2 linked regions of the Beijerinckia sp. 28-YEA-48 genome follow. The protein of the gene in region 1 binds, or shares a complex with, the protein of each later gene. Links are inferred from orthologs where the notes say so. Each region holds a gene or a part of one and is shown on either strand. Other genes may lie near its edges. The genes, in order: BLW50_RS13905 and xseA.

Region 1 (8,566 bases):
GGCTTCCAGATCAGCATCGACCACATCCGGCAGCACGATCTTCAAAGTCACCAGAAGATCGCCCTGCGGTTTGCCGCCCTGTTCGGGCAAGCCTTTGCCACGCAGGCGCATGGTGCGGCCCGAATTGCTGTTGGGCGGAATTCTAAGTTCCACCGCACCGGTCAAGGTCGGCACCTCAACCGTGGCGCCCAGGACGGCTTCATAAATCGTCAGCGGCAGATCGAGACGAAGGTCCCGGCCGTCTATCTTGAACTGCGCATGCGCCGCGATCTGCACCGTCAACAAAATGTCGCCGGCTTCGCCACCGAACGGCGCAGGACCGCCCTGGCCTTTCAGCCGGATCTGCTGGCCCGACTCGATGCCCGCCGGGATCGTCACATCGACCATGCGACCGGTGGGCAGTGAGACACGCACCGAACCGCCGCGCACGGCATCGCTCAACGGCACGGTGACGACGGCATTGATGTCCTCGCCACGACGTGCCGGGCCGCCACGGCCGCGACGGCCGGAACTGAAAATATCGCTGAACAGATCGGACGGATCGAAGCCCGCACGGCCGCCAGCGCCACCGAATTCAAATTCGAAATGTTGCGAACCGTCGGGATTGCTCTGGCGACGGCCGGCGCCTGGATTGAATCCGCCGCCAAAACCTTCGAAGCCACGCGGCTTGCCTTCCGCGTCGATCTCACCGCGATCGAAGCTGGCGCGCTTCTTGTCGTCGCCAACGATCTCATAGGCCTGATTGGCCTCGGCGAATTTCTCCTGGGCCTTCGGGTCGGATTTGTTCTGATCGGGGTGATATTTCTTCGCCAGGCGCCGAAACGCCTTTTTGATCTCGTCCGCCGAGGCGGATTTCGACACCCCTAAAACCAAATAAGGATCACGCATTCAACGAGCCCACTTCCGGCTCCGCCCATGATCGGCGCGGCTACCTATGTCTCGGCCATGATTTGGGGGTGTGACCGACTGATTGCAAGCCAAACTAGCAAGTTGTGGGCCGTTTCGGTCAATTATGGGCGTTTTGTTGCGATGTGGGGCGGTCTGGGCAATGCTGCCGGCCCTGGAGCCGGAACTGATGGACGATTCTTTTTTTGTTTTCCTCGCCCTCGCCGGCCTGGTCCTCGTGGTCCTCGGTCCCGTCACCTTTTTCCTGACCTTGGGCGCGCGCGGTCGGGTTAGCGAGCTGGAACAGACGGTTCGCAGGCTCGAGTACCGGCTCCGGCGCGTCGAGGAGGCACCGCCAGAAGGTCGCACCGCACCGGCGGAAGCGGCCCCCGCAGCGCCCGTCCAACCGATCGAGACATTCGCCCCGGCCGAAAGGGCGTCGGAGCCGATGGAAGCCTTAGCTTCCGAAGCTGCCGTTCCGCCTGACGCCCCGACGGAAGCGGCCGCCGCCGCGCCGGCCCCCGCCCGCCCGTCGCGCAGCCTCGAAGAAAGTTTCGGCACCCGCTGGACGGTCTGGGTCGGCGGATTGGCGCTGGCCCTCGGCGCCCTGCTGCTGGTGCGCTATTCGATCGAGGCCGGACTTTTCGGGCCAGCGGCGCGCGTTGCCTTCGGCCTCATTCTCGCAGCAGCCCTGATCGTCGGCGGCGAAGTGTTGCGCCGGCGCGAGCCGCCCGTAGACACCGTCCCTGTCGCAGCCATGGCCAAGCCGAGCATTCCGGCCATGCTCACGGCCGCCGGCACGGTGGCTGCCTTCGGTGCGATCTACGCCGCCCACGCGCTTTACGGGTTCATCGGCCCTGCCCCCGCTTTCATCGCCCTGGGTGTGGTCGGCGTCGCCTGCATGTTCGCCTCGGCCCTGCATGGGCCGTCGCTCGCTGGCCTCGGCCTCGTCGGCGCCTTCGTCGCACCGCTGCTGGTCGACAGCGATGCTCCCAATCCCTGGCCGGTGGTGCTTTATCTCGCGGTGCTGACGGCGGTCGCTTATGGCCTGGCGCGGCTGCGCCTCTGGCTGTGGCTGGCCATCGCCGCAGCCGTCGGCGCTGCGCTTTGGGGGCTCGTCTTCGCCAGCCAGATCGAAGGCGGGGATGCCGGCCAGTTCTTCCCGGCGACGATGATCCACATCATCATACAGATGGCGCTCGCCGGCTATTTCCTGGCTTGGGATCCGTCACGCACGACCAGTGAGGAAGACGCTCGCCCCGATCCGATCGCCATCGCCGCGCCGCTGATCTTCGGCCTGCTGGCGATCGGTGCCCTGCTGGAAGGCAGTCTCGCCGGCCAGTTCGGCAATGGCTGGGTGCTGTTCTCAGCCCTCGCCATCGCGGCCCTGGCGCTGATCGGCTTCCTCGTCGCGCCTGCCGCGGCGGTATTCGCCGCTGCAGGCGTGCTGGCTCTGGTGACCGCGCGGCTGTGGCCGGCGACGATCACGCCCGACGCGCGCGGCACCCTGCCGGACTTCGCCGCAGACTTCTTCATCGGGCCGGTGCAGCCAAACCTGTTCATCGGCTTCTGCACCGTCGCCGCGCTGGCGATGCTGGCGCTGGGCGGCTGGCGCATGCTGATCGCGCGCCGCCTGCCGGTGGTGACGCTCTCGATCTACAGCGCGACAGCGGCGCTGACGCCACTCGCCGTTCTCATTGTTGCCTGGATGCGCATGGCGCAAGGCGAGCGCAGTTTCGCTTTCGCTGCCAGCGCGGCGGCTCTGGCGCTGATCTTTGTCGGCGCCGCGACCAAATTCCGCGACCTTGAAAGCCGAGGCGCTGACGAAACGCCAAACGCCCGCTTCGCCACCGGCGTTTTCGCCTCCGCGGCTATTGCCGCCCTCGCGCTCGGTTTCACCTTCGCGCTCAATGGTGGTGCGCTCGTCGTAGCGCTCGCGGTGGCCGCACTTGGCGCCGCCTATGTCGGCGTCAAACTCGAAATCCCGGCGCTGCGCTGGTGCGTCGCCGGCCTCGGTGTGATCATCGCCGCGCGGCTCGCCTGGGAACCGCGCGTCATCGCCCAGCCGGGCACGACGCCGATCTTCAACTGGCTACTCTATGGCTATGGCGTGCCGGCACTGGCCTTCGGTTATGCGGCGCGGCTCATGCGTCGTCATGGCGGTGAGGACACGCCGGTGCGTGTGGCCCAGGCGCTCACGATCCTGTTCGCCGCCTTCCTCGTCTTCTTCGAGATCCGGCATCTGATCAACGCGGGCGACCCCTTCGCCGCCGCCGCGCCGACGATCGAACAGGGCCTGCATGCGGTCGCCGCATTCTCCTTCGCCATCGTGCTGACGAAGCTCGACGCGGCGCGCTCATCCATCGTCTTCCGCATCGCCTCGCTCGGCTTTGGCGTATTGTCCTTCGCCTATGCCATCATCGGTCTCGGCGGCTTCGGCAATCCGTATTTCTCGTGGCAGCCGGTAGAGGGCGGCACGATCTTCAACGCCTTGCTGATCGCTTATCTGTTGCCGGCGATCCTCGCCTTTGTGCTATCGCTCGTCGCCAACGGCGTGCGCCCGGCCTGGTATGTGACCATGGCGCGCGTCGTCGCCATCCTGCTCGTCTTTGGCTATCTGACGCTGGAAACCCGACGGCTGTTCCAGGGGCCTTATCTCGGCTTGCTGCGTCACACCAGCGGCGCCGAATTCTATGCCTATTCGGCGGTCTGGCTCGCCTTCGGCGTCGTTCTGCTCGCCTGGGGCCTGCTGCGGGGATCGCGCGAGGCGCGCCTGGCCTCGGCAGTGTTCGTCGCCATCAGCGTGCTGAAAGTGTTCCTCTTCGATCTCGCTGGCCTTGAGGGCATTCTGCGGGCGCTGAGCTTCATCGGCCTGGGCGCCGTGCTGATCGGCATCGGCCTCGTTTACCAGAAACTGGTGTTCGTGCGGCCGGCATCGACCCCAGAAAATGCGCCGACGGATCGCCCGCCCGGCGCCGCGCCGTGATAGACTGGCGGAAATGACGAATCTTGACAGACAAAGGTAAAGACGTGGCTGAATCCCAGAACGATATCGCGAAACTTCCGTTCGAAGAGGCGTTGAAGGAACTCGAATCCATCGTATCGCAACTCGAAAGCGGACAGGTCTCGCTCGACAAATCGATCGAGCTTTACGAACGTGGCGAAAAGCTCAAAGCCCATTGCGAAACGCTGCTTAAGAATGCCGAAGCCCGGATCGAGAAAATTTCGCTGGGCAATGACGGCAAGCCCAAGGGCTCCGAGCCGCTCGACGTCGAGAAGTAGCTTCGGACATCCACGCAAATCAGGCGGGCGTCTTGCGCTCGCCTGTCGTCAATGTGGTTTTGGCGAGTTCAATCGCCTGCGCCAGCACCTCGCTGTCGCCGATGTGATTGGCGAGAATCAGGATCAAAGCCGAGTTCAGCTCCGCGCTCTCCGCATCGCCTAAGCTGCGGTGGGCGTCGATGAGCAGGCGATAGGCGCTGTCGGGATCGGGGAAGCGGCTGTCGATTCGCAGATCGGTCATGATCCCTCGGTCTTGCTTCAATGGCCGCGCAGGCGGCGGCGTGCCGCCGCGATCAAAGCCGCATCGGTTTTGCGCCAGCGGGCGGTAAGATGCTGATCGGGCCGGAAGAGGAAAACCGCGTCATCACCGGCATCGAGCCGTTGCCGCAGCAGGCCGCGCCGATCGTGAAAATCCTGGCCTTCGCGCAGAACGCGACAATCAGCCTGCAGCCTGGTCCCGAAAGCCACGAGCGTCTCAGCGCCGCCGAGAAGATCGAGAAACCAGATCGGCTTGCCATCCGCATCTTCCACCGGCGCGTCGGGCGCCGGGGCGCCGAGCTGCGCGACACCGTTCCAGCGATCGATATCGGGGGTCGAGAGCGACGTATCGTGCACGGTGGCGATCGATAGCCGCCCGGAATTGATCAAGCGTTGCGCAAACGGCGCACTGCGCGCCAATGCCAGGGTGGCGTCGCGGAAGCGCACCTCCTGCGGGCTGCGCGGCGCGATGAAATCGGTCGAGCGTGTCGAATGGCGAATGTTCTCCTGGGCCGCTTGCGAGCGCTCCGCGTGATAGCTGTCGATCAGAGTTTCCGGCGCTTCGCCGTTGAGCACCAGGGTCAATTTCCAGGCGAGGTTCTCCGCGTCCTGAATACCGGAATTGGCGCCGCGCGCGCCGAAGGGCGACACCTGATGAGCGCTGTCGCCAGCAAAGACCACGCGCCCATGGACGAAGCGATCGATGCGCCGACACTGGAAGGAATAGAGCGACACCCATTCCAGCTCGAAACGATCATGGCCCAGCATCTGCTTGAGGCGCGGCACAACTTTCTCCGGCCGCTGCTCGTCGGCTGGATCGGCATCGGGCCCGAGCTGCAGATCGATGCGCCAAATATCGTCAGGCTGCTTGTGCAGCAGCGCCGAATGTCCCCCGTGAAACGGCGGCTCGAACCAGAACCAACGTTCCGGCGGAAAGTCGCCCGTCATTTTCACGTCGGCGATGAGGAAACGATCCTCGAAACTCTCACCGCGCCATTCAAGCCCCAGGAGACCGCGCAGAGTTGAGCGCGGTCCATCGGCCGCGATCACCCAGGCGCCGGATAGGCGATAGTCGCCCTCCGGCGTCCTCACCTGCACCGTGGCGCCATCATTGCCCTGCTCGATGCCAATAACCTTGTTGCGCCAGCGCAAATCGACGCCCAGCGCCAAGGCCCGCTCGACCAGGAAATGTTCGAGATAATATTGCTGCAGGTTGATGAAGGCTGGCATGGCATGGCCATCTTCCGGCAACAGATCGAACTGCCAGACCAGCGCATCCTTGAAGAAGACCTTGCCAACCTTCCAGACGACGCCTTTGTCGAGACAGGGTTGCGCCACGCCCAGACGCCCCAGCACTTCCAAGGTGCGCTTGGAATAGCAGATGCCGCGCGACCCCTCGCCGATGCGATCGGCATCATCGAGCAGCACCACTTTGATGCCACGCAAAGTGAGATCGATGGCGGCGGCGAGGCCGACCGGCCCCGCGCCGACAATCACCACCGGATAGTGCCGTGGTTCAGCCGCGTCCTGATCAGGCGAGCGGCGATAGCCAAACTGATAGCGCGCGCGATGGTCGGGAGTGGAATGCGTTGGCGCCATCCTCTCCCTCCCCTTCACATCATTTCGGATCGCGTCGCGACGGATCGAAATGTTTCTTCAATCCGTTCCAGCAGTCAATATAGGTTTTATCAAGCGTGGAGAGTTCGGAGGCGAATTTCGTCAGGCGCTGCGGATAACGCGTCTCGAACATGAAGGCCATGGTGCCGGTGAGCTTCACCGGCTTCAACTCCACTGTGGTCGCGTGTTCGAAGGCAGTGTCGTCAGGCCCATGCGGCAGCATGCAATTGTGCAGGCTGATGCCACCCGGCACGAAGCCTTCCGGCTTGGCGTCATAGACGCCATAGATCAGGCCCATGAACTCGGACATGATGTTGCGATGATACCATGGTGGCCGGAAGGTGTTTTCCATCACCAGCCAGCGCTCGGGGAAGATGACGAAATCGATATTGGCAGTGCCGGCGCTTTCAGACGGCGACGTCAAAACCGTGAAGATCGACGGATCCGGGTGGTCGAACGAGGTCGAGCCGATGGTGGCGAAACGGCGTAGATCGTATTTATAGGGCGCGTAATTGCCATGCCAGGCGACGATGTCGAGCGGCGATTGGCCGATCTGCGTGCGATAGAGCTCGCCACCCCATTTCAGATAGAGCGTCGCCTCTTCCTCGCGGTCCTCGTAAGCGGCGACCGGCGTGAGGAAATCGCGCGCATTGGCCAGGCAGTTGGCGCCGATGGGGCCACGTGGCGGCAAAGTGAAGGCGCCGCCATAGTTTTCGCAGATATAGGCGCGGGCCGGGCCATTGATCAGCTCGACGCGGAAGATGATGCCGCGCGGGATGATGCAGATTTCGCCCGGCTCGATGTCGATCACACCGAATTCGGTGGCGAAGCGCAGGGACTTTTCCTGCGCGACAAAAAGCATTTCGCCATCGGCATTGAAGAAATATTCGCGCTCCATCGACTTCGTCACCAAAGCCAGATGGGCCGCCATGCCAGCGCGCGTGTCGCTGTCGCCCGCCGTCGTCATCGTGCGCAGCCCCTCGATGAAGGTAAGCGGCGTCTCGGGCAATGGCACCGGCCCCCAACGCAATTGCCCAACGGGCAATGTGCTTTCCTCGCGCGCTGCTGGGGCCGAGCGCAGAAGCCCTTTGTCGATCTGCTCAAAGCGGCCGGAATGTTTGACGCTCGGGCGAATGCGATAGGCCCAAGAACGCTGGTTCTCGCCATGCGGCGCCGTGAAGGCGGTGCCGGAGAGCTGTTCAGCATAAAGACCATAGGGGCATTTCTGCGGCGAGTTGCGGCCGACAGGCAGCGCGCCGGGCAAAGCCTCGGTCTCGAATGAATTGCCGAAGCCGGACATATAGCGGAGGCTCATGGTCCTCTCCCTTTAGTTTCCAGGTTACTTGAATTTCCGGGTTGCTTGAGTTTTCAAGTTGCCAAAATCAGTTGCATATGAAACTAATTTCGTCAACAGGGTTATGCCATGGCCACGCGTCGTCTCATTTTGTCGGAATTCCTGCCCTACCGGCTGAGCATCACCATGCAGGCCGTGTCGGAGGGCCTGGCCACCCGCTATTCCCACGAATTCGGCATTACCGTGCCGGAATGGCGAGTGATTTCAGCACTCGGTGAGCATCAGGAGATGACCGCGCGCGACATCGCCCTGCATGCGCGCATGAACAAGACCATGGTGTCGCGGGCGGTGGCGACGTTGTTGCAGCGCAATGTCATCAGCCGCCGCGAAAACAGCGGCGATCGGCGCGAGGCCTTTCTGAAACTGGCCCGGCGAGGCCATGACATTTACGCGGCCATCGTGCCCATGGCGCTCGACTATGAACGCAAGCTTTTGCGCGACCTGCCGAAAGCAGACATCGCCTTGCTTGACAAGACTTTGACGCTGCTGCTGCATCGGGCGGACGAAGAGGCGCGCGCCATCAACTGCGAGATCGACGGAGACACGGAATGAGCGGCAAGGCATTCGCTTCCACCGGCGACATGGCGGCAAAAAACGTCACCTTCGGTGAGATCGGCCCTGGTCTCTACGCCTACACCGCCGAAGGCGATCCCAACTCGGGCATCATCGTCGGCGACGACTGCTGCATGGTGATCGATGCACAGGCGACACCGGGCATGGCGCATCAGGTGATCGAACGGGTGCGGCAGGTCACCGATAAGCCGATCCGCTATGTGGTGCTGTCACATTATCACGCCGTGCGTGTGCTTGGCGCATCGGCCTATAGCGGCGCCTCGATCGTCGCCTCGGATGAAACGCGCCGGCTGATCGTCGAACGCGGACAGCAGGATTGGGATTCCGAATACGGCCGCTTTCCCCGACTGTTCCAGGATGCGCAAAGCATTCCCGGCCTGACCTGGCCCAGCTTCACGTTCGAAAACAACATGTCGGTATGGCTCGGCAAGCGCGAGGTGCGCCTGATGCATCTGGGCGCCGGGCATACGTCAGGTGATATCGTCGCCTGGGTGCCGGACGCCCAAGCCATATTTTCTGGCGATCTCGTCGAATATCATTCGGCTTGCTACTGTGGCGATGCGCATCTGCGGGCATGGCCGCAGACATTAAACAATA
Region 2 (8,596 bases), 1.4 Mb from region 1 along the record:
AAGTGCTGTCCACCATCGAGCCGGGGGGTTGACGCAAACAACATGAGCGCGCTTACGCAGCTGACCGCGCAGACTCCAACCATGTAGAGCGACACCAAAAAAGACGATGGATCGATGGCAAATAGAGACGTTGCGAGAAGCGGCGACATGCCTCCCAAGATGGACGCCACACCTAATGTCCAGCCCATCCCGGAGTAGCGGACAGCGGCCGGAAACAGATCGGCCAATATGCTTCCCTGCAGGGCATGAGTAATCGGGAACACCGCGCCCATGCCCATCAACGTGAGAAAGACAACCGTCGGATTCTTTGTATTGAGGAGCGGAAAATACGCCGCAGCCGCTACAATCAGGATCAACGTTCCGATGATGAAAATCGAACGTCGACCATTTCGATCAGCCCATCGACCCCAGATCGGAATGCAGATGAACCAAAGGATGCTGCCGCAGGTCACTCCCAGAAGAAGCATTGAGCGATCGAGATTAAGCGCCGCCGTGCCATAGGAGAGCGAAAATACGCTCCAGACGTAGGAAACCGTGGACGCCGAACAGATCGCTAGCGCCGTGAGAATGATCCTGAACCAATTATTCCTAAGCGCTTCGATCCCCGGCGCGGAAACAATCTCCCGCTTCTTCTTGGCCCTAAGAAAGTGCGGCGTTTCGGCGATTCTCAAACGGATCACCAGCCCGAATGCAACGAGAATGAAACTCAGAAGAAACGGAATGCGCCATGCCCAGCTGGTGAATGTTTCCGGCGAAGTGACCGCCGTCGTCGTGAAGAATGCCAGATTGGCCAGCACCGTCCCAGCCGGGACACCCATCTGCGGAAAGCTGCCATAGAAGTTCATGCGGTGCGCCGATGAATGCTCGACTGAAATAAGGACCGCTCCTCCCGTTTCGCCGCCCAACGCAATACCCTGCAGAAGTCGCAGCCCCACGAGCAAAATCGGAGCTGCTATTCCAATCGTTTCATAAGTCGGGAGAAGACCAATGAAAGCTGTCGAGCCGCCCATGATGAGCATCGATACGATCAGTGTTTCCTTGCGGCCGAGTTTGTCGCCGAAATGACCGAAAATGAGCCCGCCAACGGGGCGGGCGGCAAATCCGACGACATAAGCGGCAAAAGCCGCAAGTGTTCCGGCCACCGGATCAAGGCCTGGAAAGAACTGCTTGTTGAAGATCAGCGCTGCGGCCGTCCCATACAGAATGAAATCATACCATTCGATAGTTGCCCCTATAAGACTGGCGGCGGCCACGCCTGACATGTTTTGTGTCGGCGGACCTGCGACCCTCACTTCAGACGCGACGTCGGTCGCGCTCGATTCTGACATTTCTCCCACCCTCTCCTCCAAATTCTAGATATCTTATATCTAGAATAATCTGGATGGCCAGTATCCAGGTTGCAACTATTGTTTTCGGGATATATTTATTGCCGGGTCTTATGAATGGACGCTCAACGCCGGTCCGCCAAAGGCAAAGCCACAGAAGAAGCAGGTGCCACAATGAAAATGAGCGAAGGGGTCGAATGGGCAACACATTGCTGCCTGACGCTGGCTTGGCTGGAAGACGAAACCGATACCGCTATCCCAACGGCGACCTTGGCTGCAGCCTTCGATTTACCCGCTCACTATCTCAACAAGTTTCTCCAGGCCCTGGCGCGCGCTAATATTTTGGTTTCGACGGTTGGCCCCAAAGGCGGCTTCAGACTGGCGCGTCGGCCAGAAAAAATTACCTTGCTTGATGTCGTGAACGCCATTGAAGGCGAGGATGAAGCATTTCGTTGCACCGAGATCCGGCGACGCGGAGCCGGCGTTACAGGCAAGTCCAGCGAATTCGGCCGGCCGTGCGGTATCGCTGTCGCGATGAAAAAAGCCGATCAAGCTTGGCGCAACGCTTTGGCGGCGCAAACCGTTCGGGACTTGATGGGGCCAAAATCCGCAGCGGGCGCCGCCCGCATGCAGTGCTGGTACGCCTCGCGAAGCCGGTGAGAGAGAGCGATTCTGATCTAGCCGACAGAATCGGAATCGAAGTGCTCAAAACTCAAAGCAAGGGCCTCGGTTCGAAACCGAGGCCCTTGGCTTATTGTTTTACGGCGGTGTTCGCCTCACCTGGCCCGCTGCTGCTGAGCCTGCGGCGCGGGCTTTGGCGCCAACGGATCAGCGGGGTTGAGCTGGCGCGGCTGGTAGTTCGTACGCACCAGGCGGCCGTTCTTGCCCATGAGAACGAACAGGCGATTGCCGCCATCGTCCTGGATGCCATAGATGTCCTGAGCGGTCTCGCCAAAGCCGCTCGAGGACTGCTGCTGCAATTTACAGCCCAGCGCGTTCTGGATGCTTTCCAGGGTCGCTCCGGGGCGAAGAGTGGCCGCCTTCTCCTTGCTGATCGAGCAAGGCGCGGCCTGCGCGCCAGCCACGGAAGCGATTGCAAAAGCAAAGAAAACTGCAATAGACGTCTTCATATTTCCCTCATCAATCCTGCTTTTCCTAATCCATCGCCGCCCAGCCGAACTTCAGCAACGGCAAAGTGGTCTTGGCAAAATCCGCAGCGGTCGCCACGAGTTTCGGTCCATCCAAAATTATTTTGTCGGCAATCGGCATGCGGACGATGAAATTACGCGATCGCAAGGCCGGCGACAATTTGTCGTCAACCTCCTGAAAGCCCTGTGGATTGCGCTTCAGAGCTTCGTTGGTCGACAATTCCAGCCCCGCGTCCTGGAGCTTGCCCTCGATGCCAAGCCAGGCCGTGCGCTTGGCGACGATGGCCTTGCGCATGGCGAGCAGTTGCGGCGGCTCGGGATGATAGAAGCCGGCGGCCAGGAAACAGCCCTCCGGTGAAATGTGGGTGTAGAGCAGGCCGGGCGAGCCCTTGGTGCCAGTGCGCGTCAGCACGCAGCCCGCATTGGTCTTGTAGGGCTGCTTGTTCTTGGAAAAGCGTACATCGCGGTTGAGACGGAAGATCGCCCGTTTCGGCTCGCCCTTCAGCGGCAGCTTGCGCGCGCCAAACTCGACCGACAGCGCCGCGACATAAGCCTCCAGCGGCTCTTTGACGGCGCTGACATAGAGCGCACGGTTCTCCTCGAACCATTCGCGTGTCTGGTGGAAGCCCAGCGCCTTGAGGAATTTCAAGGTGTCTGGAACGAAGCCGGGAAAGGCCGGCGCAATGGTCTTCGGCGGCATCGTTATTGGGTGTCCGGCTCGAAGCGCAGCGCCACGCCGTTCATGCAATAGCGATCGCCCGTCGGGCGCGGGCCATCGGGAAAGACATGGCCAAGATGGCCGCCACATCCGGCGCAATGCACTTCCGTGCGCATCATGAAAAGGCTGCGGTCGACGGTGGTTTCGATCGCATCGGTGAGCGGCTCGAAAAAGCTCGGCCAGCCGGTGCCCGATTCGAATTTCGTCTCCGCATTGAACAGGCTGCGGCCGCAGCCGGCGCAATGAAAAACGCCTTGGCGCTTTTCCATGTTTAGCGGGCTGGTGCCAGCGCGTTCGGTGCCGTGGTGGCGCAACACGTCATAGGCCTGCGGCGACAGTTGCGCGCGCCATTCCGCGTCGCTCTTGGCGACGGGGAATGTCTTCTCTTCCGTCGGTGCGGATTTTCCAAACAACGCCATGGCCTCGTTCCTCAGCGGACTGTCAAAACAACGAACCCTGATCTTTCGCCGGCGTGACACGCCCGGGTTTTTGCGGCTTCGCCACGGCGGGCGCCTCACCCTCGGCCTGCGCCTTCACATGACCATCGGCGAGTTCGATGTCGAGCACGGTGCCTGGCGTGAGCGCCATGATGGAGCGCACCGGCGTGCCGGAGGCATCGCGCACCAAAGCAAAACCGCGCGCCAGCACGTTGCGATAGCTGAAGGAAGCCAGCAATTGCGTCATGGAGCGCAGCAGCTCCTGCCGACGCGGAACGACGATGCGTGCACATTGCGCAAGCCGCTTGTCGAGATCCGCGATGCGCAGGCGCTGGGTGCCGATCCGCTCGCTGGCGTTGTGGACGCGATGGCGCATGGCGGTGCGCAGACGGTCGCTTTTCACCCGCAGATCGCTCGCGCGGCGCTCAGTGAACAATCCAGGCCTGGCCAGCGCGACATGGCGGCCGACCAGCGCATCGAACTGGGCGCGCCGCCGTGCCATTTCGGCCTGCGGCGAATGTTTGGCCAAGAGGCTCGCCAGGCGGCCGAGGCGGAGTTGGCGCGCATTGATCGTCTGATGCAGCCGCGCCGGCAGGATTTCCGCCGCACGATCGAGACGCTGACGCGGCAGCGCCAACAGATCCTCGGCATTGGGGAGCGCGCGCGCCAAAGCCCGGAGATCGCTGCGGCGACGTTCGAACAAGCGGGCGCGGGCACTGAGGATACGGCTTTCAAGCGATGCCACCTGCGCCAGGAGATCGCTGCGCACCGGCACGCACATTTCCGCCGCCGCCGTCGGTGTCGGTGCGCGCTTGTCGGCGGCGTGATCGATGAGGGTCCAGTCGGTCTCGTGGCCGACGGCTGAGATCAGCGGAATCATGCTGCCGGCGGCAGCGCGCACGACGATCTCGTCGTTGAAGCCCCACAGGTCTTCGAGCGAACCACCACCGCGCGCGACAATGATGACATCGGGACGCGGCAGGGCCCCGCCTTCCGGCAGCGCGTTGAAACCATCGATGGCGGCGGCGACTTCAGCGGCGCTGGTCTCGCCCTGCACGCGCACCGGCCAGACCAGAACGCGCGTCGGGAACCGATCGGCGAGACGATGCAGGATGTCGCGAATCACCGCGCCGGTCGGTGAGGTGACGACGCCGATGACACGCGGCAGGAAGGGCAGCAATTGCTTGCGCGCTTCATCGAACAGGCCTTCGGCGCCTAGGCGCTTGCGCCGCTCCTCGAGCTGCGCAAGCAGCGCGCCGACGCCGGCCGGCTCGATCGATTCGACGACGATCTGATAGGCGGATTTGCCGGGCCAGGTGGTGATCTTCCCGGTGGCAATCACCTCCATGCCTTCTTCCGGCTTCACCCGCAGGCGGCCGTAAGTGCCCTTCCAGATGACCGCATCGATGCGCGCGCCTTCGTCCTTCAGTGAAAAATAGCAATGGCCGGACGAATGTGGGCCGCGCCAGCCCGAAATTTCGCCGCGCACTTTCACATAGCCGAAACGATCCTCGATGGTGCGCTTGAGCGCGCCAGAGAGTTCCGAAACCGTGACTTCGGCGGCATTGCTCGGGGCGGCGGGTTTTGTCTGCGATTCTGCTCGGGCGACCATGGCTCTGAATATGGGGGATTCGCCCGCTCGGCAAAAGGCGCCTGATCGTTTTGGGGCCTATTCGACGGGTTCGCCTCGAGTCTGGCTCAGAACCTTGCCCAGATTATCGAGAATCGTCCCCCAGCCGGCCTGGGTGCGCGCCTGGTAATCCGGCAAAACGCCTTCATGGGTCAGTGTCAGCAGGCATCCTGAGCCCTGTGGGGCGATTTCCACCGTCACCCGAGTGAAATCGGCCGAGAATTGCGGCACGCCGAAGCTGAACACCAGCCGGCGCGGCCGCTCGATCTCCAGATATTCGCCTTTATGGATCACATCGACGCCATCGCGCCGGTCGACGAAGAGAAATTGGCCGCCGACCCGCGCATCGATCTCCGCCGTCACCATCTGGCCGGTGGCGGTGGCGAAGAGGAATTGGCTGGCTTTCGCCGGGTCGAGCCACGCATCGAACACCCGCTCGACCGAGGCGGAGAAAACATGGGTGACCTGAATCCGGTGCCGCTCATCGTCCATGGGGTTGTTCCTCAGTTTTGGCGGCTACGCCCTCGACTTGGTCCTCAGCTTTCAGCAGCGCATCGAGCGCCTGCAGACGCGCCGCCCAGACGCCCTGTTGATCGGCGATCCAGCGGCCCAGCGCCTCCATGGGGCGTGGATCAAGCGCAAGAATATGCTCGCGGCCGACCCGGCGGCGATGCACGAGACGGGCGTTTTCCAGCACTTTTATGTGTTTCGATACCGCATTGAGCGAGATCGCATAGGGCTTGGCGATTTCGGTAACCCTGAGATCGCCGCCGCCCAGCCGCTGCAGAATGGCGCGCCGGGTCGGGTCAGCGAGTGCCGCGAGGGTGGTGTCAAAAGCGGGTTCGACTTGGATCATGGCATATATTCAACCTTATAGTTGAATATTTACGCACATTGTTTTCGCAGTCAAGTTCATAACCGCGCTATCAATCTTGCCAGCCGCTGGCGTGTGTGTCACAAGGCGCGCGCTTTCAGATTTACGGCCCTGCGCCGACGAAGCATGCTGCCGTAGCTCAGTGGTAGAGCACTCCCTTGGTAAGGGAGAGGTCGAGAGTTCGATCCTCTCTGGCAGCACCAGTTTTTCTTGTTATTTCAATTGGATCGGGCGGCCACTCCCTTTCCTTAGGGAACAAAGACGCCTCTCGACGGCAAGTCCGAGGAATCTTTGTCGCTTAGCCAATCCGCGCGCAAGTACGCTCCAAAGCGATTGTCAGCTGAATATGGGATCGCGCCCCGGCGGGAAGCGGGGGGCGCTTCAAATTTGTGGTCTCGCTATTCACGTCGGCTTCCGCCTCGTCGGGCCAGGCCGGCGAGCATACAGCCTACCGATATCTGTCCGCGTTCTTCAGAACTGTGACATAGCGCGCCACGCCTTCCTCAACATTGAGGAAAGGTGCGGCATATCCTGCCGCCCGCAGATTGCTCATCGAGGCCTGCGTGAAATATTGATATCGCTCACGCAGTTCCTCGGGCATCGGCACATAGTTGATCTGCGGCTCTCGTCCGCAAGCCTTGAACAGAGCTTCCATCAACTGACGGAAACTCGCCGCCTGTCCCGTGCCAACATTAAACAAGCCGACACTGGGGCCGTGCTCCAAGAACCAAAGCGCCACTTCGACGGCGTCATCAACGTGAACAAAATCACGTAACTGACCGCCGTCCTGATAATCGCTTCTATGGCTTTTAAACAGGTCGATCGGTTGACCGCTGATCGCTCTTTCGAAGTTCTTGCCAACCACCGAAGTCATCGAACCTTTATGGTATTCATTGGGACCATAAACGTTGAAGAACTTAAGACCGATGCACTTCGGCGGCAACGGCAGACCCGCGCTGACACGCTCCGCGACGACGAGATCGATCTGATGTTTGCTCCAGCCATAAAGATTGAGAGGCTTAAGCTGGCGCAACTCCGAGAAAGAGAAATCATCCGTAAAGCCGTCATCGCCATTGCCATATGTCGCTGCGGATGACGCGTAAATCAAAGGGACCTGAGCCTGTGCGCACCAGTCGATCAATTCAAGCGTATAGAGGAAATTGGTGCGCATGATTTCGTCGCCATTCGTCGCCGTCGTCGACGAATTCGCGCCCATGTGAATAATCGCGCTGGGCTTCAAACGGTCCAATCGCCGCGTCAGATCTTCCGGGAAGACAAACTCCCGAAACATCCGTTTGCGCAAATTCTGCCAACGGCTATCCGAACCAAGCCAATCGCACACCGCGATATCGTTGATCCCCTTTTCGTTCAGCCGGGTGACAATATTCGAGCCGATGAATCCCGCGGCGCCCGTCACGACAATCATTGTATCTCCACTACTTTAGCGCCGTTCAGCATGCGCGAAATGCCTTCGATGACATCGGACGGCTTTATGCTGGTTAGACATATCAGGTCTTTACCACATTCGGAGGGGTCCTGTATCCCGCACCCGCAACACGGTGTTCGCCTCGAGATGATTAGGCCTTCGCCGTCCTGGCCCCATTCATTCCAATTCACCTGGCACATATGAATGCTGACGACCTTAGCCCCTCGGACCGCGGCAAGATGTTTGGGTCCCGTATCATTTCCAACGACCACGCCAGCGAAGGACAGCAATGCGTCCATATGATCAAAGGGCAACAACCCCTCAATGATCTGAATGCCACCGTGAGATTTCAACTCGGCCGTTACCGTGGCCGGCAACGGGTCATCCGCGAAAAAGACAACCGGCAGTCCCAGCTCCTGACGGCAGCGAATAGCCGTCGCAACGAAATTCTCGAGAGGCCATCTCTTGATCGCCAATCTCGCGCCACTGTGCAGAACGATGTAGCGACCTTGTTGCAAACCATAATTTGCAAGAACTGACGAAAGACCCGGACGCGGTGGGAGCCTTTCAGGCTGGGGCGATGCAACAACACCCAGCGACTCAACCAGACTCCTCAACATCGTCGTATGCGATGCTTTTTCCCGCCGATTGATAGGATCACGCGTGCTGGCCTCAACGGCCAGGTCAAGAAATGCAAAGACCGTCGGATTGAACCCGACGAGATAACGCGCGTTCAGCATCTTCAAAACCGGCCTGGAATCAGCCCCCGGAGACAGATCTACAGCCAGATCCACGGGCATCTCCGCAAATCTGGCGCGCAGCTGATCCTCGTCGCTCTTGCTCAAATGACGCGTTCTGGTCGCGTGATCATAGGGAAAGGCAACCGCGACAACCTCACTGAACATGCCCAGCGTTTCAACGAGCGGTTTGTTCGCTGGCGTCACGAGTGCAATAAATTCGCTCGACGGCAAGATCTCCCTGATCCGAAGCATCGCCGGCATCGACGTGGCGACGTCGCCAAGCTGATCAAGCCGCATG

What was found.
Region 2: the proteins of BLW50_RS13905 (region 1) and xseA are in contact, whole or in part, in a cryo-EM structure (PDB 8TXR), measured with the Escherichia coli proteins. The link is inferred for Beijerinckia sp. 28-YEA-48 from one-to-one orthologs.

The regions. Positions count from the first base shown.
Region 1 is NZ_FNSI01000001.1:2,918,445-2,927,010, forward strand. The notes cover bases 2,604-5,530. They hold BLW50_RS13905 (exodeoxyribonuclease VII small subunit), read left to right. Parts: upstream 2,604-3,894; coding sequence 3,895-4,167; downstream 4,168-5,530. Other genes in these bases: BLW50_RS13900 (DUF2339 domain-containing protein), read left to right, coding at 2,604-3,871; BLW50_RS13910 (DUF2783 domain-containing protein), read right to left, coding at 4,187-4,408; BLW50_RS13915 (FAD-dependent oxidoreductase), read right to left, coding at 4,426-5,530. Also shown: BLW50_RS13895 (DnaJ C-terminal domain-containing protein), read right to left, coding at 1-888; more of BLW50_RS13900, read left to right, coding at 1,076-2,603; more of BLW50_RS13915, read right to left, coding at 5,531-6,024; hmgA (homogentisate 1,2-dioxygenase), read right to left, coding at 6,044-7,357; BLW50_RS13925 (MarR family winged helix-turn-helix transcriptional regulator), read left to right, coding at 7,466-7,948; BLW50_RS13930 (MBL fold metallo-hydrolase), read left to right, coding at 7,945-8,566. UniProt on the Escherichia coli protein: Bidirectionally degrades single-stranded DNA into large acid-insoluble oligonucleotides, which are then degraded further into small acid-soluble oligonucleotides.
Region 2 is NZ_FNSI01000001.1:4,308,925-4,317,520, forward strand. Bases 2,937-5,893 are described here. They hold xseA (exodeoxyribonuclease VII large subunit), read right to left. Parts: upstream 5,241-5,893; coding sequence 3,633-5,240; downstream 2,937-3,632. Other genes in these bases: BLW50_RS20225 (DUF2461 domain-containing protein), read right to left, coding at 2,937-3,173; msrB (peptide-methionine (R)-S-oxide reductase MsrB), read right to left, coding at 3,176-3,610; BLW50_RS20240 (SRPBCC family protein), read right to left, coding at 5,298-5,750; BLW50_RS20245 (ArsR/SmtB family transcription factor), read right to left, coding at 5,740-5,893. In the rest of the region: BLW50_RS20210 (MFS transporter), read right to left, coding at 1-1,328; BLW50_RS20215 (RrF2 family transcriptional regulator), read left to right, coding at 1,443-1,985; BLW50_RS20220 (hypothetical protein), read right to left, coding at 2,102-2,455; more of BLW50_RS20225, read right to left, coding at 2,481-2,936; more of BLW50_RS20245, read right to left, coding at 5,894-6,114; rfaD (ADP-glyceromanno-heptose 6-epimerase), read right to left, coding at 6,581-7,558; BLW50_RS20260 (glycosyltransferase family 9 protein), read right to left, coding at 7,555-8,596. UniProt on the Escherichia coli protein: Bidirectionally degrades single-stranded DNA into large acid-insoluble oligonucleotides, which are then degraded further into small acid-soluble oligonucleotides.